4 regions of the Pannonibacter sp. genome follow, and region 3 is predicted to be linked to each of the others. Evidence: predicted binding sites of a transcription regulator. Region 3 holds the regulator's gene; each other region holds the start of a gene.

Region 1 (5,016 bases), on a different contig from region 3:
GTCTGGACGTCTGCAAGACCTGCCAGCGACACGGTCTCATAAGAATCGGCCTTGTAGGTGTAATATTTCGGCCCCGTCACCTTGTTGGCAGTGATCGTCGCACGGTCGAGCGACTGCGCGCGCGGTGCCGGAGCGACGGGTTCCAGACGCTGTGCAGGTTGATAGTCCGGATTGAAGAACCGGTCGAGAAAGGACTGGGCCGATGCCGGGCCCGCCGCGCACAGGCAGGCCAACGCGGCGCCCGCAAGCAACACGTTGCGAGGAAAAAGGCGCCCGGTGGCGCGGTTGAGATCCGGACGGCAAACCGAACGCATGTGTCTAAAAACCTCTGCTCAAATCATGTCGCGGCACCACAACCGGCAGCAAACCCTGCCGTATGTGTCCAATCCCTTCATGGCGAATATCGGGCGCATGGAAAGATACTAGCGCAACCCCAACGCAAAAGTTAACGCAAAGATACTTTTCATCACGACCTGGTGACAGGCCCGGGGCCGCGACAGGCGCTGAAAACCAAGATCCAGCGCGGTGTCCCCGCGCCCGGGCCGGACGGGCCTGCCGCCCGGAGGCCGCGCCTGAGCCCCGCCCCCGCCGCGTTCGGCCACTCCGACCCTGTGCGACATCGTCCTTGGTTCAGACAGCCAGGGCTTCAAGCGGTGAAGACACCCCACAGGGGCAGCACACAGGACCAGCACACAGGAGCAACACACAGGGGGAGCGCACAGGGGGAGCGCACAGGGGGAGCGCCGGAGAGCCAAACGGTCGCCGACTGCCACTGCCCCGACCAGCCCGGTCAGTCGCAAGACCGGACGCCGGTGCCGGACGTCTGCGGTCAGAACGGGATTTCGTCGTCCATGCCGCCGCCGAAGCCGCCGCCAGATCCCCCACCGGACCCGCCGCCAGAACCGCCAGACGAACCGCCGCCGTAGCCACCGCCAGAACCACCCGATGATCCACCAGCATAGCCGCCGCCGGACCCGCCGCCATAGCCGCCAGACCCGCCGTCATAGCCACCACCCGAGGAGCCGTAATCGGACTGGCCACCGCCGCCGCCTTCACCGCGCCCGTCGAGCATGGTCAGGGCCGAATTGAAGCCCTGCAGCACCACTTCAGTGGAAAATCGCTCCTGGCCGCCCTGGTCCTGCCACTTGCGGGTCTGCAACTGGCCTTCGATATAGACCTTGGCGCCCTTGCGCAGATACTGCTCGGCGATCTTGCACAGGCCCTCATTGAAAATCACGACCCGGTGCCATTCCGTGCGCTCGCGCCGCTCGCCCGACCCACGGTCACGCCAGGTCTCGGACGTCGCGATCCGCAGGTTGGCAACCGGCTTGCCATCCTGGGTGCGGCGAATTTCCGGATCGGCCCCGAGATTGCCGACCAGAATGACCTTGTTGACGCTTCCCGCCATGTTCCGGGCTCCTCTTTATCTTGCTCACGCAAGGGCCCCGATCCGGTGTGCCCCCGGCGGAGTCCTGACTGCTTTTCTTCCGCCTCAAGGACGGTATGATCGGGCGGACCCTAGCGCCTAATCAATCCCGCCGCATCCGCGCTTTGCCTTTTCCACAAAGGGAAGCAGCGACCCGGCGGGTCAAGACACTGCAAAATGGCCGCAAAGGATCTTGTTCTTTCTTTGTTCTTGTTGTAGCAAAGTCCCCGGCGCCATGCAACGGCCTCAGGTTCTCCGGTCTGGTCCAAGCACTGCGTTTTCGCGTAAGGGCACTCATGCAAGCTCGTCCGGTTCGGGCCGTGGTGGCCCGAACCTGCCTCCCCTCGCGCCTCCCTGCGTCCAGCCGCCACAGTTTGGCGGTTGAGGCAGCGGCTGCGTTGCGTATAACAGCTGAGACTTTTGCCCGGGTTCCGGGCCAGCCAGGATCGATCTGATGTCCGAGGACGCCAAGCCTTCCCTCCCGACCACCATTTCCCGGGCGATTCCGCCCGAGCGTGGCAAGTATCTGTCGATCCGCGGCGCGCGGGAACACAATCTCAAGAACGTTGACCTGGACCTGCCCCGCGACCGGCTGATCGTCATGACCGGCCTGTCCGGATCGGGCAAATCCTCGCTTGCCTTCGACACAATCTACGCCGAGGGGCAGCGCCGCTATGTCGAGAGCCTTTCGGCCTATGCGCGCCAGTTCCTCGAGATGATGCAGAAGCCTGATGTCGACCAGATCGATGGCCTGTCACCGGCGATCTCGATCGAGCAGAAGACGACGTCACGCAATCCGCGGTCGACCGTGGGCACGGTCACCGAGATATATGACTACATGCGCCTTCTCTTCGCCCGGGTCGGCGTGCCGCATTCGCCGGCAACCGGGCTGCCGATCGAGAGCCAGACCATCAGCCAGATGGTGGACAAGGTGATGGCGCTTGAAGAGGGAACGCGGCTGTTCCTGCTGGCGCCAATCGTGCGCGGACGCAAGGGCGAGTACAAAAAAGAACTCGCCGAGCTGATGAAGAAGGGCTTCCAGCGCGTCAAGATCAACGGCACGTTCCACGAGATCGCCGAGGCCCCGGCGCTGGACAAGAAATACAAGCATGACATCGATGTGGTGGTTGACCGGATCGTGGTGCGTCCCGATATCGCCGGGCGGCTGGCGGATTCCTTCGAGACCGCGCTGAAACTCGCCGATGGCATCGCCATTGCCGAACTGGCGGACAAGCCGCTGCCGGACCTGCCCTCCGACAAAGATGCCGTGCTGCAGAACCGCAACGAGACGCATGAGCGGATCATCTTTTCGGAGAAATTCGCCTGTCCCGTCTCGGGCTTCACGATCACCGAGATTGAACCACGGCTGTTTTCCTTCAACAATCCGTTCGGCGCCTGCCCGTCCTGCGACGGTCTCGGCACCACCCTCGCCTTCGAGGCCGAACTGGTTGTGCCCGACGAAGGACTGTCCCTGCGCGATGGCGCCATCCTGCCCTGGGCCAAGACCGGCGCGACCTCGCCTTATTATGCCCAGACGCTGGAAGCGATCTGCCGCCAGTTCAAGGTGTCGATGGCAACGCCCTGGCGCCAGTTGCCGGAGGAGGTCCGCAGCCTGATCCTGCACGGCTCGGGCAAGACGGAGATCGAATTCGTCTATGACGACGGCGTGCGCAGCTACAAGGCGCGCAAGACCTTTGAAGGGGTGATCGGCAACATCGAGCGGCGCTGGCGCGAGACGGATTCGGCCTGGGTCCGGGAGGAACTGTCCCGCTTCCAGTCCAACCACCCCTGCCCGGCCTGCGGCGGCTATCGCCTGAAGCCGGAGGCGCTTGCGGTGAAGATCGGCGGCTGCCATATCGGCCAGATCTCGAACCAGTCGATCCGCGAGGCGGCGGTCTGGTTCGAGGCGCTGCCATCCCGCCTGACCGACAAGCAGCAGGAAATCGCCGGGCGGATCCTCAAGGAAATCCGCGAGCGTCTGCGGTTTCTCAACGATGTCGGGCTGGAATATCTGTCGCTGTCGCGCAATTCAGGAACCCTGTCTGGCGGTGAGAGCCAGCGCATTCGCCTCGCCTCGCAGATCGGCTCCGGCCTGACCGGCGTGCTTTATGTGCTCGACGAGCCCTCGATCGGCCTGCACCAGCGCGACAATGCCCGGCTTCTGGAGACGCTCCGGCATCTGCGGGACCTCGGCAACACGGTGATCGTCGTCGAGCATGACGAGGATGCGGTGATGACGGCCGATTATGTGGTCGATGTCGGCCCCGGCGCCGGAGTACACGGCGGAGAGATCGTGGCAGTCGGCACGCCGGCAGAGATCATGGCCAACCCGGCGTCCCTGACCGGACAGTACCTGTCGGGCGCCCGGGGCATTCCGGTGCCGGCCGAGCGACGCAAGATCAACAAGAAGCGGCAGATCAAAGTGATCGGCGCGCGCGGCAACAATCTGAAGAGTGTCAGCGCCGACATTCCGCTCGGCACCTTCACCTGCATCACCGGCGTGTCCGGCGGCGGCAAGTCGACCTTCCTGATCGACACGCTGTTTCGCGCGGCGGCCCGCCGGCTGAATGGAGCACGCGAGAACCCGGCACCGCACGACCGTATCGAGGGCCTGGAACATCTCGACAAGGTGATCGACATCGACCAGTCGCCGATCGGACGCACGCCGCGCTCCAACCCGGCCACCTATACCGGCGCCTTCACGCCGATCCGCGAGTGGTTTGCCTCGATGCCGGAGGCCAAGACCCGTGGCTATCAGCCGGGCCGGTTCTCGTTCAACGTCAAGGGCGGACGCTGCGAGGCCTGCCAGGGCGACGGCGTCATCAAGATCGAGATGCACTTCCTGCCCGACGTCTATGTCACCTGCGATGTCTGCAAGGGCCGGCGCTACAACCGGGAAACCCTGGAGGTGCTGTTCAAGGGCAAGTCGATCGCCGATGTGCTCGACATGACCGTGGAGGAAGCGGCGGAGTTCTTTGCGGCCGTTCCGGCGGTGCGCGACAAGATGGAGACGCTGGCGCAGGTCGGCCTCGGCTATATCAAGGTCGGGCAGCAGGCGACCACCCTGTCAGGCGGCGAGGCGCAGCGCGTCAAGCTGGCCAAGGAACTGGCGCGGCGTTCGACGGGACGCACGCTCTATATCCTCGACGAACCGACGACAGGCCTGCATTTCCATGACGTCGCCAAACTGCTCGAGGTGCTGCATGAACTGGTCGACCAGGGCAACTCGGTCCTGGTCATCGAGCACAATCTCGAGGTCATCAAGACGGCGGACTGGCTGATCGATTTCGGTCCCGAAGGCGGCGATGGCGGCGGCATGGTCGTGGCGACCGGGCGGCCGGAAGATGTGGCGGATGTTGCGGCCAGCCACACCGGCCGCTTCCTGCAGGAGTTGCTGCAACGCCGGCCGCAGCGGCGGACCACCGCCGCAGAGTGAACGCCTCGGCATGACCGGCGGAATTATAGTGCGCCGCATCATTTAACGATTCGATCGATTTAAATGCGACGGGAGCGGGGCAGAACCATCTGTCCCGCTTTATTTTTTCGCCTTGCGTGAATTGCATGCCAGTCATGCAGACCCGGCTCTTCTC
Region 2 (5,016 bases), on a different contig from region 3:
CGACGTGTTGCCGGAGAAGGCATCCATCGCCCCGTCCACCGCATCGACGCCGGCCTCGACCGCCGCCAGAACGGTGGCCGCCGCGATGCCCGAGGTGTCGTGGGTGTGGAAGTGGATCGGCAGGCCAACCTCTTCCTTCAGCGCCTTGAACAGCACCCGTGCAGCGGCCGGCTTCAGGAGGCCCGCCATGTCCTTCACGCCGAGGATATGCGCGCCGGCTTTCTCGAGGTCCTTCGCCAGATTGACGTAGTACTTCAGGTCATACTTCGGCCGGGCGCTGTCCAGCAGGTCGCCGGTGTAGCACAGCGCACCTTCGCAGAGCTTGTCGGTCTCCAGCACCGCGTCGATGGAAACACGCATGTTCTCCACCCAGTTCAGGCAGTCGAACACACGGAATACATCGACACCGGCGCTGGCCGCCTGATGCACGAAGAAGCGCACCACGTTGTCGGGATAATTGGTGTAGCCCACGCCATTGGAGCCGCGCAGCAGCATCTGCAGCAGGATGTTCGGCGCCTTCTGGCGGATGAGGCGCAGACGCTCCCATGGATCTTCCGTCAGGAAGCGCATGGCCACGTCAAAGGTCGCTCCGCCCCAGCACTCCAGCGAGAACAGCTGCGGCAGGCCGGTGGCATAGGCATCCGTGATGGCGACGATGTCGTGGGTGCGCATGCGGGTGGCCAGCAGCGACTGATGGCCGTCACGCATGGTCGTGTCCGTCACCAGCACTTGCGGCTGCGCCTTCATCCAGGCGGCAAAGCCCTTCGGGCCCAGCTGTTCAAGAAGCTGCCGAGTGCCCTCAGGCTTGACGCTGCCGAAGTCCGGCACCACCGGATCGGCAACATCCTTGCCCGGACGCGGCCGGCCGCGGGTCTCAGGATGGCCGTTCACCGACACATCGGCGATGTAGGTCAGGAGCTTGGTGGCGCGGTCCTGCCGCTTCACCTGGGCAAATAGCTCCGGCGTGTCGTCGATGAAGCGCGTGGTGTAGTCATTGGCGCGGAAGGCCGGGTGACCAATGATGTTCTCCAGGAACACCAGGTTGGTGGCAACGCCGCGGATACGGAACTCGCGCAAGGCGCGGTCCATACGCAGGCAGGCTTCCTCGGCACTCGGCGCCCAGGCGGTGACCTTTTCCAGCAGCGGATCATAGAAGCGGGTGATCACCGCGCCGGAATAGGCGGTGCCACCGTCCAGGCGGATGCCAAAGCCGGTCGCACCGCGATAGGCGGTGATGCGGCCATAATCCGGGATGAAATTCTGTTCCGGATCTTCGGTGGTGATGCGGCACTGCAGGGCATGGCCATTGAGGCGCACATCTGCCTGCACCGGCACCCCGCTGGCCTCGGTGCCGATGACGGCGCCCCCGGCAATGCGGATCTGTGCCTTGACGATATCGATGCCGGTGACCTGTTCGGTCACCGTGTGCTCGACCTGCACGCGCGGGTTCACTTCGATGAAATAGATCGCGCCCGTGTCGGCATCCATCAGGAATTCGACCGTGCCCGCACCGCAATAGTCCACCGCGCGACCGATCTTCAGGCCGTAGTCGCACAGTTCCTTGCGACGGTCTTCGGCGAGATAAGGCGCCGGCGCGCGCTCGACCACTTTCTGGTGCCGCCGCTGGATCGAGCAGTCGCGCTCGAACAGGTGCACGAGGTTGCCGTGGCTGTCGCCCAGGATCTGCACCTCGACGTGGCGGGCACGCTGGACCAGCTTTTCCAGATAGATTTCGTCCTTGCCGAAGGCCGCCTTGGCCTCGCGCTTGGCGGCGACGACATCGCGCACCAGTGTCGCCTCGTCGCGGATGACGCGCATGCCACGACCACCGCCGCCCCAGGATGCCTTCAGCATCACCGGATAGCCGATGCCGGCAGCAAGCTTCTTGATCTCTTCGATATCGTCCGGCAGCGGATCGGTCGCCGGCATCACCGGCACGCCAGCCTCGATGGCGAGGTTGCGCGCGGCCACCTTGTTGCCGAGCCGGCGCATGGTGTCCGGCTTCGGGCCGATGAAGATGATGCCATTCTGGGCACAGGCCTCGGCAAATTCCGGGCTTTCCGACAGGAAGCCGTAGCCGGGATGGATCGCATCGGCGCCGGACAGCTTGGCAACGCGGATAATTTCGTCGATCGACAGGTATGCCTCGATGGGCCCGAGGCCTTTGCCTACTTGATAGGCTTCGTCTGCCTTAAATCTGTGCAGGGCGAGTTTATCCTGCTCCGCAAAGATGGCCACGGTTTTCAGGCCAAGCTCATTGGCCGCACGGAATACACGAATTGCGATTTCTGACCGGTTGGCGACAAGTATCTTGCGGATGCTCAAGCCCGTACCCTCCCTTGGATTGATGGCGACAACTCATACAAAGGGATGATGTGCAAGGAAAGGGCCAGTATCACTGACCTTCCGGTCGATGATCTCCTCACACGCCTCTGCGCCCTGAAATGGGACAGTTCCCTTAATATTTTTGGCGTGTCGTTTGGTTACATCAGCAACTGAGCCGGATACGCTGCGCTCATCTGGTAGCCGCACCAGCAAGGGACACCAGATCCAGACAGAACAAGTCCGGAACAACGCCAGGTCAGCGATTCGTCCGTGCTGTGTTCACCAATAGCCCCACAGGTTGCAGACACGGGTTGTAAAATCATCTGGCAGATTAACCCGATCTTGACACTTGACGTCTTTTTGACCCGAGTCGCCGGCAGGCGCTGAAAACACGCCAAATCCTTGAGCAGATTCACGATTTCGTATCAGACATGCGCCCGTTATCTACATGTCGTAGGGAACAAATCCTGAATCAGACGATGTCAGCGATTCGGGCGCCCTTTGTTCCAGACTCGTTCCACGTGTACCGGAACACCCCCGTCCGCCACGCCCGAAATGAAAGGGGGACAGAGCCGCAAGGCCTGTGCTAGACACCCTCGATCCGGCCCCCTGCCTGGCAGTTCCGCTGCGGGGAAGCCTCCTTCTGCGGACTGGCCCGCGTCCCCCGGGACGGGACGGGCCGGCCCCTCCACTGCAAGGCCGCAACCTGCAAGGCCGGAACAAAGCACCCCCCGCAATGCCTTCGATCAAGACCTTGCCGTTGCCGCCGGCCGCCCGGTCCCGAACCGTGACTGCGGTGCTTGGCCCGACCAACACGGGCAAGACGCATCTGGCCATCGAAAGGATGCTGGCCCAGCCCTCTGGCCTGATCGGCCTGCCGCTGCGCCTGCTTGCGCGCGAGGTCTACACCCGGCTTGTGTCCCGCGCGGGCGAGGCAGCCGTCGCCCTGATCACGGGCGAGGAAAAGATCATCCCGAAGGCACCCCGCTTCTGGGTCTCGACGGTCGAGGCAATGCCGCTCGACCTCAACACCGAATTTGTCGCCATCGATGAGGTGCAACTCGCCGCCGATCTGGATCGCGGCCATGTCTTCACCAACCGCATCCTCAACCTGCGAGGACGCTCCGAGACGCTGCTGCTTGGTGCTGCAACCGTGCGCCCGCTGCTGGAAAAGCTGATTCCGGGCCTGAACGTTGTCACCCGGCCGCGCATGTCGGTGCTGAGCTACGCCGGCTCGAAAAAGATCACCCGCCTGCCTCCCCGGTCAGCCGCAGTCGCCTTTTCCGCCTCGGAAGTCTACGCCATCGCGGAACTTGTGCGGCGTCAGCGCGGCGGCGCGGCCGTGGTCCTCGGATCGCTCAGCCCGCGCACGCGCAATGCCCAGGTCGAACTGTTCCAGAATGGCGATGTCGACTATCTGGTAGCGACGGACGCCATTGGCATGGGCCTCAACCTGGATGTCGATCACATCGCCTTTGCCGGCAACCGCAAATATGACGGCTACCAATATCGAGCCCTCAGCCCGTCGGAGATGGCCCAGATCGCCGGTCGCGCCGGACGTCACATGCGCGACGGCACGTTTGGCGTCACTGGCCGCGTCGATCCGCTCGACGACGATCTGGTCGAGGCCATCGAAAGCCATCGCTTCGATTCGCTGAAAGTGCTGCAATGGCGCAACAGCCAGCTGGACTTCTCCACGCTGGTCACCTTGCGCGAAAGCCTCGACCAGCCGCCGCGTGAGGAAGGCCTCACCCGTGCACCGGTCGGTGATGACATTCTAGCCCTTGAACACGCTGCCCGCGATACCGACATCCGCGACATGGCGCGTAGCCAGGGGCGCGTTGAACTTCTGTGGGACGTATGCCAGGTTCCGGACTATCGCAAGATCGCCCCGGCCAACCACGCGGACCTCTTGACGCAGCTGTACACGTTGCTCGTGCGCAACGGCCACGTCGACGATGACTGGTTTCAGCGTCAAGTGGCTTTCGCAGACAGGGTGGATGGTGATATCGACACTTTGGCGAACCGGATTGCGCATATCCGCACCTGGACATTCGTTGCCAACCGTGTCGACTGGTTGAAGGACCCTGCCCACTGGCAGGGTGTCACCCGCGGCATAGAAGACAGACTGTCGGACGCCTTGCACGAACGCTTGACCCAGCGTTTCGTTGACAGGCGGACAAGCGTATTGATGAGACGTTTGAGAGAGAACGCCATGCTGGAAGCGGAAATCACGCCGAGTGGAGACGTGCTTGTGGAGGGCCAGCATATTGGCCGCCTGCAGGGCTTCCGCTTCGCACCCGATGCGGTTGCGGACAGCCCGGAGGGCAAAGCCGTCCGCGCCGCTGCCCAGAAGGCGCTTGCGAGCGAAATCGAGGCGCGCGCAGATCGCTTGTCGCGCGCTCCAAACGAGGATTTTGTCCTGTCGAGCGAAGGCACCATTCGCTGGCAGGGTGAGCCGGTCGCCAAGCTCACCGCAGGCGAGGATGCTCTTGCCCCCGGTTTCGTCCTGCTCGCTGACGAGCATCTGACGGGCCCGGCCCGTGACAAGGTGCAGGAGCGGGTCAATCTCTGGCTCAGGGCCCATATCGGCACGCTGCTGAAGCCGCTGACCGATCTGAAGGATGCTGAAGGCCTTGAAGGCCTTGCCCGTGGCATCGCCTTCCGCATCTATGAAAGCCTCGGCATTCT
Region 3 (5,016 bases):
GCGAGGGCCCGGGGGCCAGCGCGAGACTGCTGCGGTGTTTAGCACAGGCAGGCGGACGGGCAAACCGGGCCAGTTCGAGGGCTGCCATGCAGCGCGGGGACGGCAGCGAGACCGGGATTGCGGCGGTGGATGACGCCCCGCCCAGCACTTCAACGGCGTCCCGGTTATCCTTTTCTTCCACCAGGGCAACCGCAACAGCGAATCGGCTGTGGACGACACTTGCGGCACGCAGGCAACCAGCCAGGGAGGACAGAAGCCGCCCGTCCGGCCGCATAGCCGAGGATCACCGGCTGTTGCATGTGGCCTTTGCCTTCGCAGCCGGGATCGCGCTCTATTTCCAGTTGCCGGCTGAGCCCTCCCTGGCCCTTCTGCTTTGCCTTGCCGGCGGCGGGCTCCTCGCCGCAACTGTTGCGCACCGCCAGGGACGCTTGCCGCCGGCAGCCTTGCTTGCCCTGGCGCTGTTCTGCGGCGTTGCGGCAGGAGCCTGGCGTACAGCCAGCGTCGCCGCGCCGGTGCTGGAACTGCCGCGCAGCGCGACCCTGACCGGCCGGGTGATCGAGCGGGTTCCGACCGCCGCCGGCAGCCAGTTGGTGATGGAGCTATCTTCTGCGGAGGGCCTTGGCCGCCAGGCGATGCCGCGCCGCGTCCGGCTGTCCTTGCGGGGAACAAGCGGAGGCGACCTCCTGCCGGGGGAGGGCGTCCGCCTGAGGGCACGCCTGCTGCCGCCCTCCGGACCGGTTCGCCCCGGAGGCTATGACTTTGCCTTCGCCGCTTATTTTCGTGGTATAGGGGCCACTGGCTTTGTCTTCGGGGCACCTGAGCGGATTGACTTGGGTCCACCCGGTGCCTGGCTGTCTTTCATGGCCGCGATCCAGAAGCTTCGGATCGATGTGGCGCAAGAGGCCGATGCGGCCCTTGGCAAGGGGGATGAGAGCGCCATCTCCGCCGCGCTGCTCGTCGGCCTGCGCGGCGAAATCTCGCGCCAGGCTGAAGCGGACCTGCGCGAGGCCGGCCTGTCGCACGTCCTGTCGATTTCCGGCCTGCATATGGCGCTCTTTGCCGGTGGCATGTATGCGGTCGTCCTTGGCGGGCTCGCCCTGTTTCCAACGCTTGCCCTTCGCCTGCCGATTTCCCGCTTTGCTGCCGCGGCCGCGCTGCTGGCCGCCACCTGCTACCTGCTCCTGTCGGGGGCAAGCATTGCCACCCAGCGCTCCTATCTGATGATCGGGCTGGTGTTCATTGGCCTGATGACCGGCCGGCGGGGGCTCAGCCTGAGGAGTGTCGCGCTGTCAGGGCTGCTGCTGCTGGCCCTGAGGCCGGAGGAGCTTTTCGCGCCAGGCTTCCAGATGTCCTACGCTGCCGTGATCTGCCTGATCGCGGCCTATGGCGACTACGGGCGCTGGTCACGCGCCCGCGCCGGCCGGCGCAGGCCGTCCGACCACGGGCTGCTGCGCCACCTGGTTCACCGCTTATGGACCTGGGGGTGCGGCATTTCAGCGACCTCGTTGATCGCCGGCCTTGCCACCGGCATCATCGCGGCTCACCATTTTGATCGGCTGGCGCCTTACGGACTTCTCGGCAATCTTCTGGCCATGCCAGCCGTCTCCATGGTCATCATGCCTGCCGGAGTGGCGGCCTTCCTGATGCAGCCACTCGGCCTTGCAGCTCCTGCTCTCACCGTGATGGGCCAGGGGATCGCCTTCATGCTGGCTGCGGCCAGCTTCACGGCCAGCCTCAGCGACAGCGACGGGGTCATCGGCCAATTGCCAGCCCTTGCCGGGCTTCTGCTGACAGTTGCTGTATTCTGGGCGTTTCTCGCCGAAGGTCTGCAGCGGCTGCTTGCCGTCGGCCCGGCTCTGGTTGGCCTGATCCTGTGGGGCCTTGACCGCCCGCCTGACATCTATGTCAGTGATCGCGGCACCCAGATCGCGGCGCGGGACCGGGACGGAACGTTGCGCATCACCGGCGGCCGGATCGGGTTCAGCGCTGAAGTCTGGCTCACCGGCGAAGGCGTGCCCGAGCGCCGGTTCGCCAGTCATCGACAGAGCGCCGACCAGGCCAGCTGCGATCCTCTCGGCTGTGTCGTTGCGGCCTATCCACCGGCCAGGAGCCGGTCTCCTGCAGGCAGCCTGATGGACACCGGGCCGGCCAAAGGAAAAACGCTCTCCAGTCATCCGCCACCGCTGCACATTGCGATGCCGCGCAAGCCTGATGCTCTTGAAAGCGACTGCCTTGCCGCTGACATCCTGGTAACCGGCCTGACGGCCCCCCCCAACTGCACTGCTCCGCTGATCCTCGACGGTGGCAGCCGCCGTCTCGGTGGGGCCGCGCTGTGGCTGGAGACCGTCGCCGGTGAAACAAGGGTTTCGCATATTCGCTACAGCCGCCCCGGTGGCACGCGGCCCTGGCAGCTCCCGGTGACGGGACCGGACCCGGATGCGCCGCGCTGATCTTCTGCACGAGCGGGCGGAGTGTGCTGGTGGATTCACGCCCACAACCACACCCACGACCACAACCACACCGACGACCAAGGCCAGCAGAACCAGTGGCAACGCCGACGCAGCCTGAAAACGGCGGACGGCTCCAGCTACTTCCCGGCTCGCAGGCAGCGCCGGCGCTGCAGCATTTGCATCTGGCTCAATACTGGCGGAACAGCGCCACCAGCTTGCCCTGAACCCGAACCCGGCCGGGGCCGAAGATGCGGGTCTCATAGGCCGGGTTGGCCGCTTCCAGCGCGATGGAGGCGCCCTTCTTGCGCAGCCGCTTCAGCGTCGCTTCCTCGTCATCGACGAGCGCCACGACAATGTCGCCGCTTTCGGCCGCGTCCGTCCGGCGGATCAGCACCGTATCACCGTCGAGAATGCCAGCCTCGATCATCGAATCGCCGCGCACTTCCAGCGCGAAATGCTCGCCCCGCCCCAGCATGTCCTGGGGCACGTTGATGGTATGGCTGTGGGTCTGGATTGCCTCGATCGGAACACCGGCGGCAATCCGGCCCATGACCGGAATGCTGGTCATGCCGCTGACGGTTTCTGGCTCGGACCGGGCGGGTGGGGGAGGCTGGGTCTTGCCGAGCGATCCCTCGATCACGGATGGCGAAAATCCCTTGCCGCGCGGGGCGGCAAGCCCTGGCGACATGGAGTCCGGCAGGCGCACCACTTCCATGGCGCGGGCGCGGTTCGGCAAACGTCGAATGAAGCCCCGTTCCTCGAGCGCGGTGATCAGCCGGTGAATGCCCGACTTCGACCTGAGGTCGAGCGCGTCCTTCATCTCGTCGAAGGAGGGCGGAACGCCGCTTTCCTTCAGGCGCTCATGGATGAACATGAGCAGTTCGTGTTGCTTGCGGGTCAGCATGGCGAATCCCCGTGGCGGGAGGCGGTACAAATCATGAACGCAGATTACTCGTTCTCACTGTGTTCCACAAGTCTTAAGGCGAAGTTAGCGGGATGTTCCGCGTGATGGGGTCATGGACGGGGAGACCAACTGCGGCTAGGAAAGGGCAAATGACCGGATCTCCGTTGCCATGCCCGAGCCGATGCAGATGAACACAACGCCCCAAATTGCGTCTGGCGCCCCGGGCTCGGCGGCGGCCGCGGTCGACCGTCTGGTCGAGGAGTTTGCTGGCCGGCGGCCTTTGCGCGCCGGGGCCTTCATCGTCACTCTGTATGGCGATGTGGTGGTGCCGCGCGGTGGATCATTGTGGGTCGGCAATGTGATCGAGGCCTGCGCCCGTGTCGGGATCAGTGAAACGCTGGTGCGCACGGCCGCCTCGCGGCTTGTCGCTACCGGGCGGCTTGAAGGCACCCGGGTCGGGCGGCTTGGCTATTATGGGCTTACCGATGCGGCGCGGGCCGAGTTCAGTGCCGCTGCTGCGCGGCTTTATACGCTGTCGGCAGGGGCAGGTGAGCTCGGGTTCACGCTGGCCCTGCGCGGTGGGGAAAGTGATGCAGCCACTGTCGACGCCGGGCTGGAGGCGGCAGGCTTCGTTCGGCTGGGTGACGGGCTGGCGCTGGCCATCGGTGAGCGTCCAGTGCCCGCCGGATGGGCCCGGCTTGCGGTTGCGCCCGGTGATCTGACTGACGGCGCGGCGCTGCGCGCGGCTGTGCGCAGGGTCTGGAACCTTGGCGAGCTGGAAGCGGGATATGATGCGTTCATGGCCCGGTTCTCGCCGCTGGCTCAGCTGCTCGCCCAAGGGGAGCGACTGACGGACGGGCTGAGTGCCCTGTCTGCAAGGCTGTTGCTGGTGCATGGCTTCCGTGCCCTGGCCTTGCGTGATCCGGGGCTTGCGCGGCCGGCGTTGCCGGACGACTGGGCCGGCGAGCGGGCGAGGGCCCTTTTTGCCCGGACCTATCTGGCGTTGAGTGCCGCCGCTGATGCGCATGTCGCCAGTTTTGCCGGCCTTGGCGGCGCACTCACGGCAACGCCGCCTGAGGTGCTGGAGCGGCAGGCGCGGCTTGCGGGCGTTTCATCCTGACGTGAAGACCGGTTGATTCAGGTCCGGCGTGCTGCGGCATGGCTTGCCGTTGGCGTATTTTCTTGAGAGCGAGACTCTGGAAAGGGGAGGCAGGCAATCCCGCCGAGGGTTGCGGGGAGCGGGATCGCCTGTCCGGGAGGTTTCTGACCTTGGAAACCACACACCTGAAATGGGGGCACTGAACGGCCGGTTCAAGTCCGTGGGCCTCGTTCCTTTGGTGGAGGCCGGTACGGATTTTCGCTGAAGGAGCACAGCCATACCGCAACGCGTCACAAGAATATCGAAAATAGCTGTTGCGGCGTGATGAAACTATGCATATGGTGACCGTGCGGTCGATGAATTGAGGGTGAGGCTCGGATCTCGGTCGCCGGCAGGTCTGAGCAGGCCCGCGTGACAGTTTCTGGGACGCTTCTGAGGGAGGAAGTGGATGTCCGACGCCTTTATCTGCGACGCAGTCCGCACGCCGATTGGCCGCTATGGCGGGGCGCTGTCGTCCGTCCGCGCTGACGATCTGGCCGCCGCGCCGCTGGCCGCCCTTGTGT
Region 4 (5,016 bases), on a different contig from region 3:
CCTGGTCCTTGAAGGCATGGGCGGCGGCAAGCCCGCTCACCCCCGCGCCGATGACGCAGACTGTCTTGTGATGTGTCATGATCGTTCTCTCCATTGCCGCGCAAGGAGGACGGACGGCGCGAGCAGGGGAGGCTGCCGGTCAGACAGGGAGGCGGATGGGGCGCCCAGAGGGTTGACCGGCCGGATATCTGCCCGCGCCGAACCTGTCCGGCAGGCGGGTTTGCCCGCGCTGCCGATTCTCGTCTTGCGCGCTGCGGTGTCGCTGCTTCAGATCTTCAGCGTCAGCGGGTCGAAGGTCATCTCCTCCGGGCGCAGGAAATTCACCTCGCGCAGCGCTGACTGACGCACGACTTCCATCGGATCACCAAGATTGTGCAGATTGTCGAAGAGTTCGCGCAGGCGGCGGGCCGGCGAGACCCAGAACAGGGCACGGTTCGGCGTGTCGGTCAGGTTGTAGTAGCCATGCGGAATGCCCATCGGCATGCGGACCAGGTCACCCTTGTGCGCCACGTGATGTTCGCCGGCCAGGTAAAGGTCAAAGCGGCCCTCCAGCACATAAATGAACTCGTCCTGGGTCGGATGGATATGCGGGGGAACGAAAGTGCCGGGAGGATCGAGGGTCTCGAAAGAGAAGCAGGTCTCGCCTTCTGTCTTCATCCAGTAAGTGTGGCCAAGAATGCTCCATTCGACGTCGTGCTGGCCGATGCCGGCCGGGGTGATGCCCGGGTCAGTGTTGACCTGCACCATGTTGGCAATGGCGGTTTTCATGCTGGTTCTCCTTCAGGCCCGTTCGGGCATGCTGTTCCCATCGGACGGGCGGCGCTTGGCGGCCTTTGCCTCGGGGGCAGTGACCATGCGCCTGTCTTCGTCCTGACCCTACGAGACCTCTTCTCCGATCCCCGGTCTATCCGCTGCGCGAAAGCCTGCATGCGCTGAGCGAAAATCGGCAGCTTGCGGCTTTGCTTCGCCGGCTTGCCGATGGTAGCGTTGCGGATAACTGGTCCGACAATGAGCAAAAAAGCCGAGGGGACGGGCCGGGGGAACCAGCTGGTGCAAGCCATGCAGATGCAAACCATGCAGACGCAGGTTCTGCCGATGCCATTGTCGGGCCATGCCCGGGTGGCGACGCGGGACGTGGACCAGGCCGCGGAGGAGGTCGGGCGGATCTTCTGTTCGCACCGCCTGTCACCGCATGACCATGGCCGGGATTTCTTTGCCTGCCACAACAGCCGGCTGTTTGACGGCGGCTCGATCAACTATGTCGCCTATGGCGGCGAAGTGGAGATCGATCCGGGCTGCCTGGAGCGGTTTTTCCTGGTTCAGGTGCCGCTCAGCGGGGGAACCCAGATCCGCATCGGCAGCCAGAGGATCGTCACCGCGCCGGGACGGGCTGCATCCGTCCTGTCGCCGACCCGGCCCAGCCTGATGCGCTGGCAGGCCAACTGCGGCCAGATGATCCTCAAACTCGAACGCAAGGCGGTGGAAGATCTTCTGTCGGCGCTCATGGGGCGCGAGGCCGGGGAAATCGTGTTTGACCCCCAGCTGCGGCTCGACAGCGAGCCTGGTCGGACCCTCGGGGCGCAGATCCTTGCCCTGGCGCGGCTTGCGGACAGTGCGGCGGCGGGCATCCTGGACCAGGGCATGGCGGTCAACAGTCTTGCCTGGTCGGTGGCGCAGGCGCTGCTGTGGACCCATGCGGGCAGTGCGCGCGATCTGCTTCTTGCAGGTCCCCAGGACTTCAATGGTGCGCAGCGCAAAGTCAACCGGGCACTGGACTATATCGATGCGCATCTTGGGACGGCGATCGACTACGCCGATCTGGCCAGGGCGTGCGGCTACAGCCTCAGGGCACTGCAGCTTGCCTTCCAGGCCGACCGGGGCCAGACGATCTCGCAGGCGGTGCAGGAACGCCGGCTGAGCCTGTTGCGCCAGCATCTGATTGCGGCCCGGGGCCAGGCCAATGTGACAGCCCTGATGCAGGCTTGCGGGCTGCTGCATGCCGGACGGGCGGCAGGGGCCTATCGGGAGCTGTTCGGGGAAACGCCGGCGGAAACCTTGCGCAAGGGGCGGACCTGAGGCGGCGGCCGGCCTAGCCGTGCAGGGCCCGCACGAGGCGCGGTGGCAGCCGCAGGGCCGTTACGGCAAAGCGAGCGAGTTTCTGCCGGGTCGAACGGGACGGAGCTTGTGGGACAACCGCTGCACTGCGCAGCAGCACGAGGCGTCCGCGTCCGATGCGGCGGGCAATGTCGAGATCGGACAGGGCGGCAAGGTCGTGGTGGCCGCCGAGGCTCACATAGAACCGGCGCGAGATCAGCAGTCCCTGCTCACTGGCCGGCATCCCGAAAACTTGAGTCGTCAGGTTGCCAAGGGCCTCGCCGGCTCTGGCGCCAAAGCCGAAGGCGTCCTGTTTCAGGCGAAAGACGGCGGCGCAGCGCTCCGCCTGGCCGCTGCGCTCGGTGCGCTCGATGAAATTGGCCGCCTCTGCATGCCAGCCCGGTTCCAGCATCGAGCCGGCCGGGAGGAACAGCAGCCAGGGTGATTTCCGTGCCATCCGCGACCCGGCGGCAAAACGGGCGCCGTCGCTGCCCGGGACTTCCTCAAGGTCACAGCCGGCAGCGTCAGCGACGATTCGCGTGGCATCGCGCGAGCCGCCATCCACCACCAGAACTTCGCGGACAATGCCTTCCGCTGCCGCCGGAACGAGGGCCGTCAGGCAGTGGGCGAGGGCTTCCTCGCTGTCGAGGGTAGAGATGACAACGCTGATCATGAGCCCCGTTCTAGCGTCTTTCCCGGGGCAAGGCGAGGGAGGCCCTTGCGGAGGCCGTGTTCTCGGGTCATGTTCCTGAAATGTTCTCTTTTTGAGTCGAGTGGACGGACACATGGCTGCCATCACGCTGATAGATCAGGTGCACAGTGAGACGGCGTTGGCGGGAGCCCGTATTGCCGAGGACCTGCGGCGCGGCCGTGGGGCTGGTCTCAACCGCTCCGGTCGCTTCGAGAAGGACCAGCGTGAGGTGTTTGACGACGGGTGGGAAACGCTCGACGACCTGCCGCCGGTGCAGACAACAGTGCAGGAAGAAAAGGCGCGGACCATCATCACGCGCAATTCCTCGCCGGACATTTCCTTCGACCGCTCGATCAATCCCTACCGCGGCTGCGAGCATGGCTGCGTCTACTGCTTTGCGCGGCCGACGCATGCCTATGTCGGGCTGTCGCCGGGTCTTGATTTCGAGACTAAGCTGTTTGCGAAACCGAATGCGGCCGAGCTGCTGGAGCGGGAACTGGGTCGGCCGGGCTACCAGCCGCGCACGATTGCCATCGGAACCAACACGGACCCCTACCAGCCGATCGAGCGGCGTTACCGGTTGATGCGCGAGATCCTCGAGGTGCTAGAGAAGACCAATCACCCGGTCGGCATTGTCACCAAGTCGGCCCTGGTGCTGCGCGATGTCGATATCCTGGCCCGGATGGCCGAGAAGGGGCTGGCCAAGGTGGCGCTGTCGATCACCTCGCTCGACAAGGAGATTGCCCGGACACTGGAACCGCGCGCCAGCGCGCCGCACCGCCGCCTTGCCGCTATCAAGGGCCTGTCCGAGGCCGGAATTCCCGTCTCGGTGATGATGGCGCCGATCATTCCGGCGCTGACCGACAGCGAGATCGAGGCGATCCTCGGAACGGCGGCCGAGCATGGGGCGAGCGAGGCCGGCTATGTGCTGTTGCGGTTGCCGCTGGAGGTGTCGGAACTGTTCCGCGACTGGCTGCTGCGCAACCGGCCGGACCGCTACCGTCATGTCATGAACATCCTGCGGTCCATGCGCGGCGGCAAGGACTATGACGCCGAATGGGGCCAGCGGATGAAGGGGCAGGGGCCTTATGCGCAGCAGATCGGCCAGCGCTTTTCGCTTGCGGCCCGCCGCTTCGGCCTCAACCAGCGCCGGCGCAAGCTGACGACCGAACTGTTCAGTGCGCCCCAGACCGGCGGGGTGCAGCTCTCGCTGTTCTGAAGCTGCGGGAGGCTCCCTGTTGCGACGATGCGGCGCTTGACCGGTACTCGCCAGGCCGTTACCGCAGCCGGGACCGGAATGAACGGCGAGGCGAAGGTGTGACGGACGAAGCGGACAAGCGGCTGCGCGGGGCAGCGGATTGCACGGAAAAGGCGCATATCCGGCACGAGATCGACCGGCTCGACCGGGCGCTGCTGGTCCTGTTTGTCGAACGGCAGACCTATGTGCGGCGCATGGCCGAGATCAAGCAGCATCCCGATGAAGCCTATGACCAGCACCGAATCGACACGATGTTGGCCGATCTGCGGGCGCTGGCCGAGTCCCTCGGGCTTGAGGCGGAGCAGGTCGAGGCGGTCTGGCAGGTGTTGATCGACTGGAATGTCGCCTATGAACAGCGCACGATTGCCGCAAGGACCGGGTTGTCATTGACCGCTGTTTCCTTGAAATAAATACGTTGCCGGCTTCTGACGCCACCTGATCGCCCGGACAGCGCCTTCCGGCGGCGCTTGACATTGCAGCGCACAAGGGGGATACACGGGGCTGGATGTGGTCTGGTCGCCGCGTGAGCGACCCGATCCGATCTCCATGCGCCCGCCCCGGTTCAGCCAGGGCATCGCGGCTTTATCGCCGCGTCAGGGCTGAAACTGGCCTGGTCGCCCTTGCCCCTCACCATGAGGGACCGGCGATCCCCGCGCCGGCGACGGAGACGGAACGCAACGAAGACCATCGCTCGCCGACGGACGTCCTGTCCCGGCGCTTCTTCAAAAGTTCCCATGTCACGCGGGGTTCTGACGGTTCCGAGGACCGGCGGACAATGAGGTTCGCCCCTAGACCTTGAACCGCTACCGCATTCGGGCTGGTGCGAGATTGTCTCGCCGCCGGCTCCCGTCGTGCGCGGCCCTGTTGCTGCGGCGCATGTGAAGGACATTTCTTGACTGAATTTGCTACCCTCGGGCTTTCGTCCGCTCTTCTGAAGTCCGTTGCCGCTGCCGGCTACACCACCCCGACCCCG

What was found. The regulator LexA, encoded in region 3, represses DNA repair genes until DNA is damaged. The targets are predictions, from matches to a motif close to TGTTCNNNNTGTGTTCNG.
Region 1: the regulator LexA is predicted to act here: its motif matches at 1,621-1,638, upstream of uvrA (excinuclease ABC subunit UvrA).
Region 2: the regulator LexA is predicted to act here: its motif matches at 2,828-2,845, upstream of ACTIFE_RS12850 (helicase-related protein).
Region 4: the regulator LexA is predicted to act here: its motif matches at 2,838-2,855, upstream of ACTIFE_RS09420 (PA0069 family radical SAM protein).

What each region holds. Positions count from the first base shown of each region.
Region 1 is NZ_JBHYDX010000013.1:21,092-26,107, forward strand. It holds gene ACTIFE_RS10790 (L,D-transpeptidase family protein) at 1-314, opposite strand, end outside; gene ACTIFE_RS10795 (single-stranded DNA-binding protein) at 830-1,408, opposite strand; gene uvrA (excinuclease ABC subunit UvrA) at 1,881-4,862, shown strand.
Region 2 is NZ_JBHYDX010000016.1:98,016-103,031, reverse strand. It holds gene pyc (pyruvate carboxylase) at 1-2,325, opposite strand, end outside; gene ACTIFE_RS12850 (helicase-related protein) at 3,062-5,016, shown strand, end outside.
Region 3 is NZ_JBHYDX010000009.1:7,919-12,934, reverse strand. It holds gene ACTIFE_RS08105 (ComEC/Rec2 family competence protein) at 300-2,450, shown strand; gene lexA (transcriptional repressor LexA) at 2,638-3,354, opposite strand; gene ACTIFE_RS08095 (PaaX family transcriptional regulator C-terminal domain-containing protein) at 3,524-4,474, shown strand; gene pcaF (3-oxoadipyl-CoA thiolase) at 4,902-5,016, shown strand, end outside.
Region 4 is NZ_JBHYDX010000011.1:10,342-15,357, reverse strand. It holds gene ACTIFE_RS09440 (flavin-containing monooxygenase) at 1-79, opposite strand, end outside; gene ACTIFE_RS09435 (cupin domain-containing protein) at 268-768, opposite strand; gene ACTIFE_RS09430 (helix-turn-helix domain-containing protein) at 1,060-2,076, shown strand; gene ACTIFE_RS09425 (glycosyltransferase) at 2,090-2,767, opposite strand; gene ACTIFE_RS09420 (PA0069 family radical SAM protein) at 2,880-4,004, shown strand; gene ACTIFE_RS09415 (chorismate mutase) at 4,103-4,453, shown strand; gene ACTIFE_RS09410 (DEAD/DEAH box helicase) at 4,936-5,016, shown strand, end outside.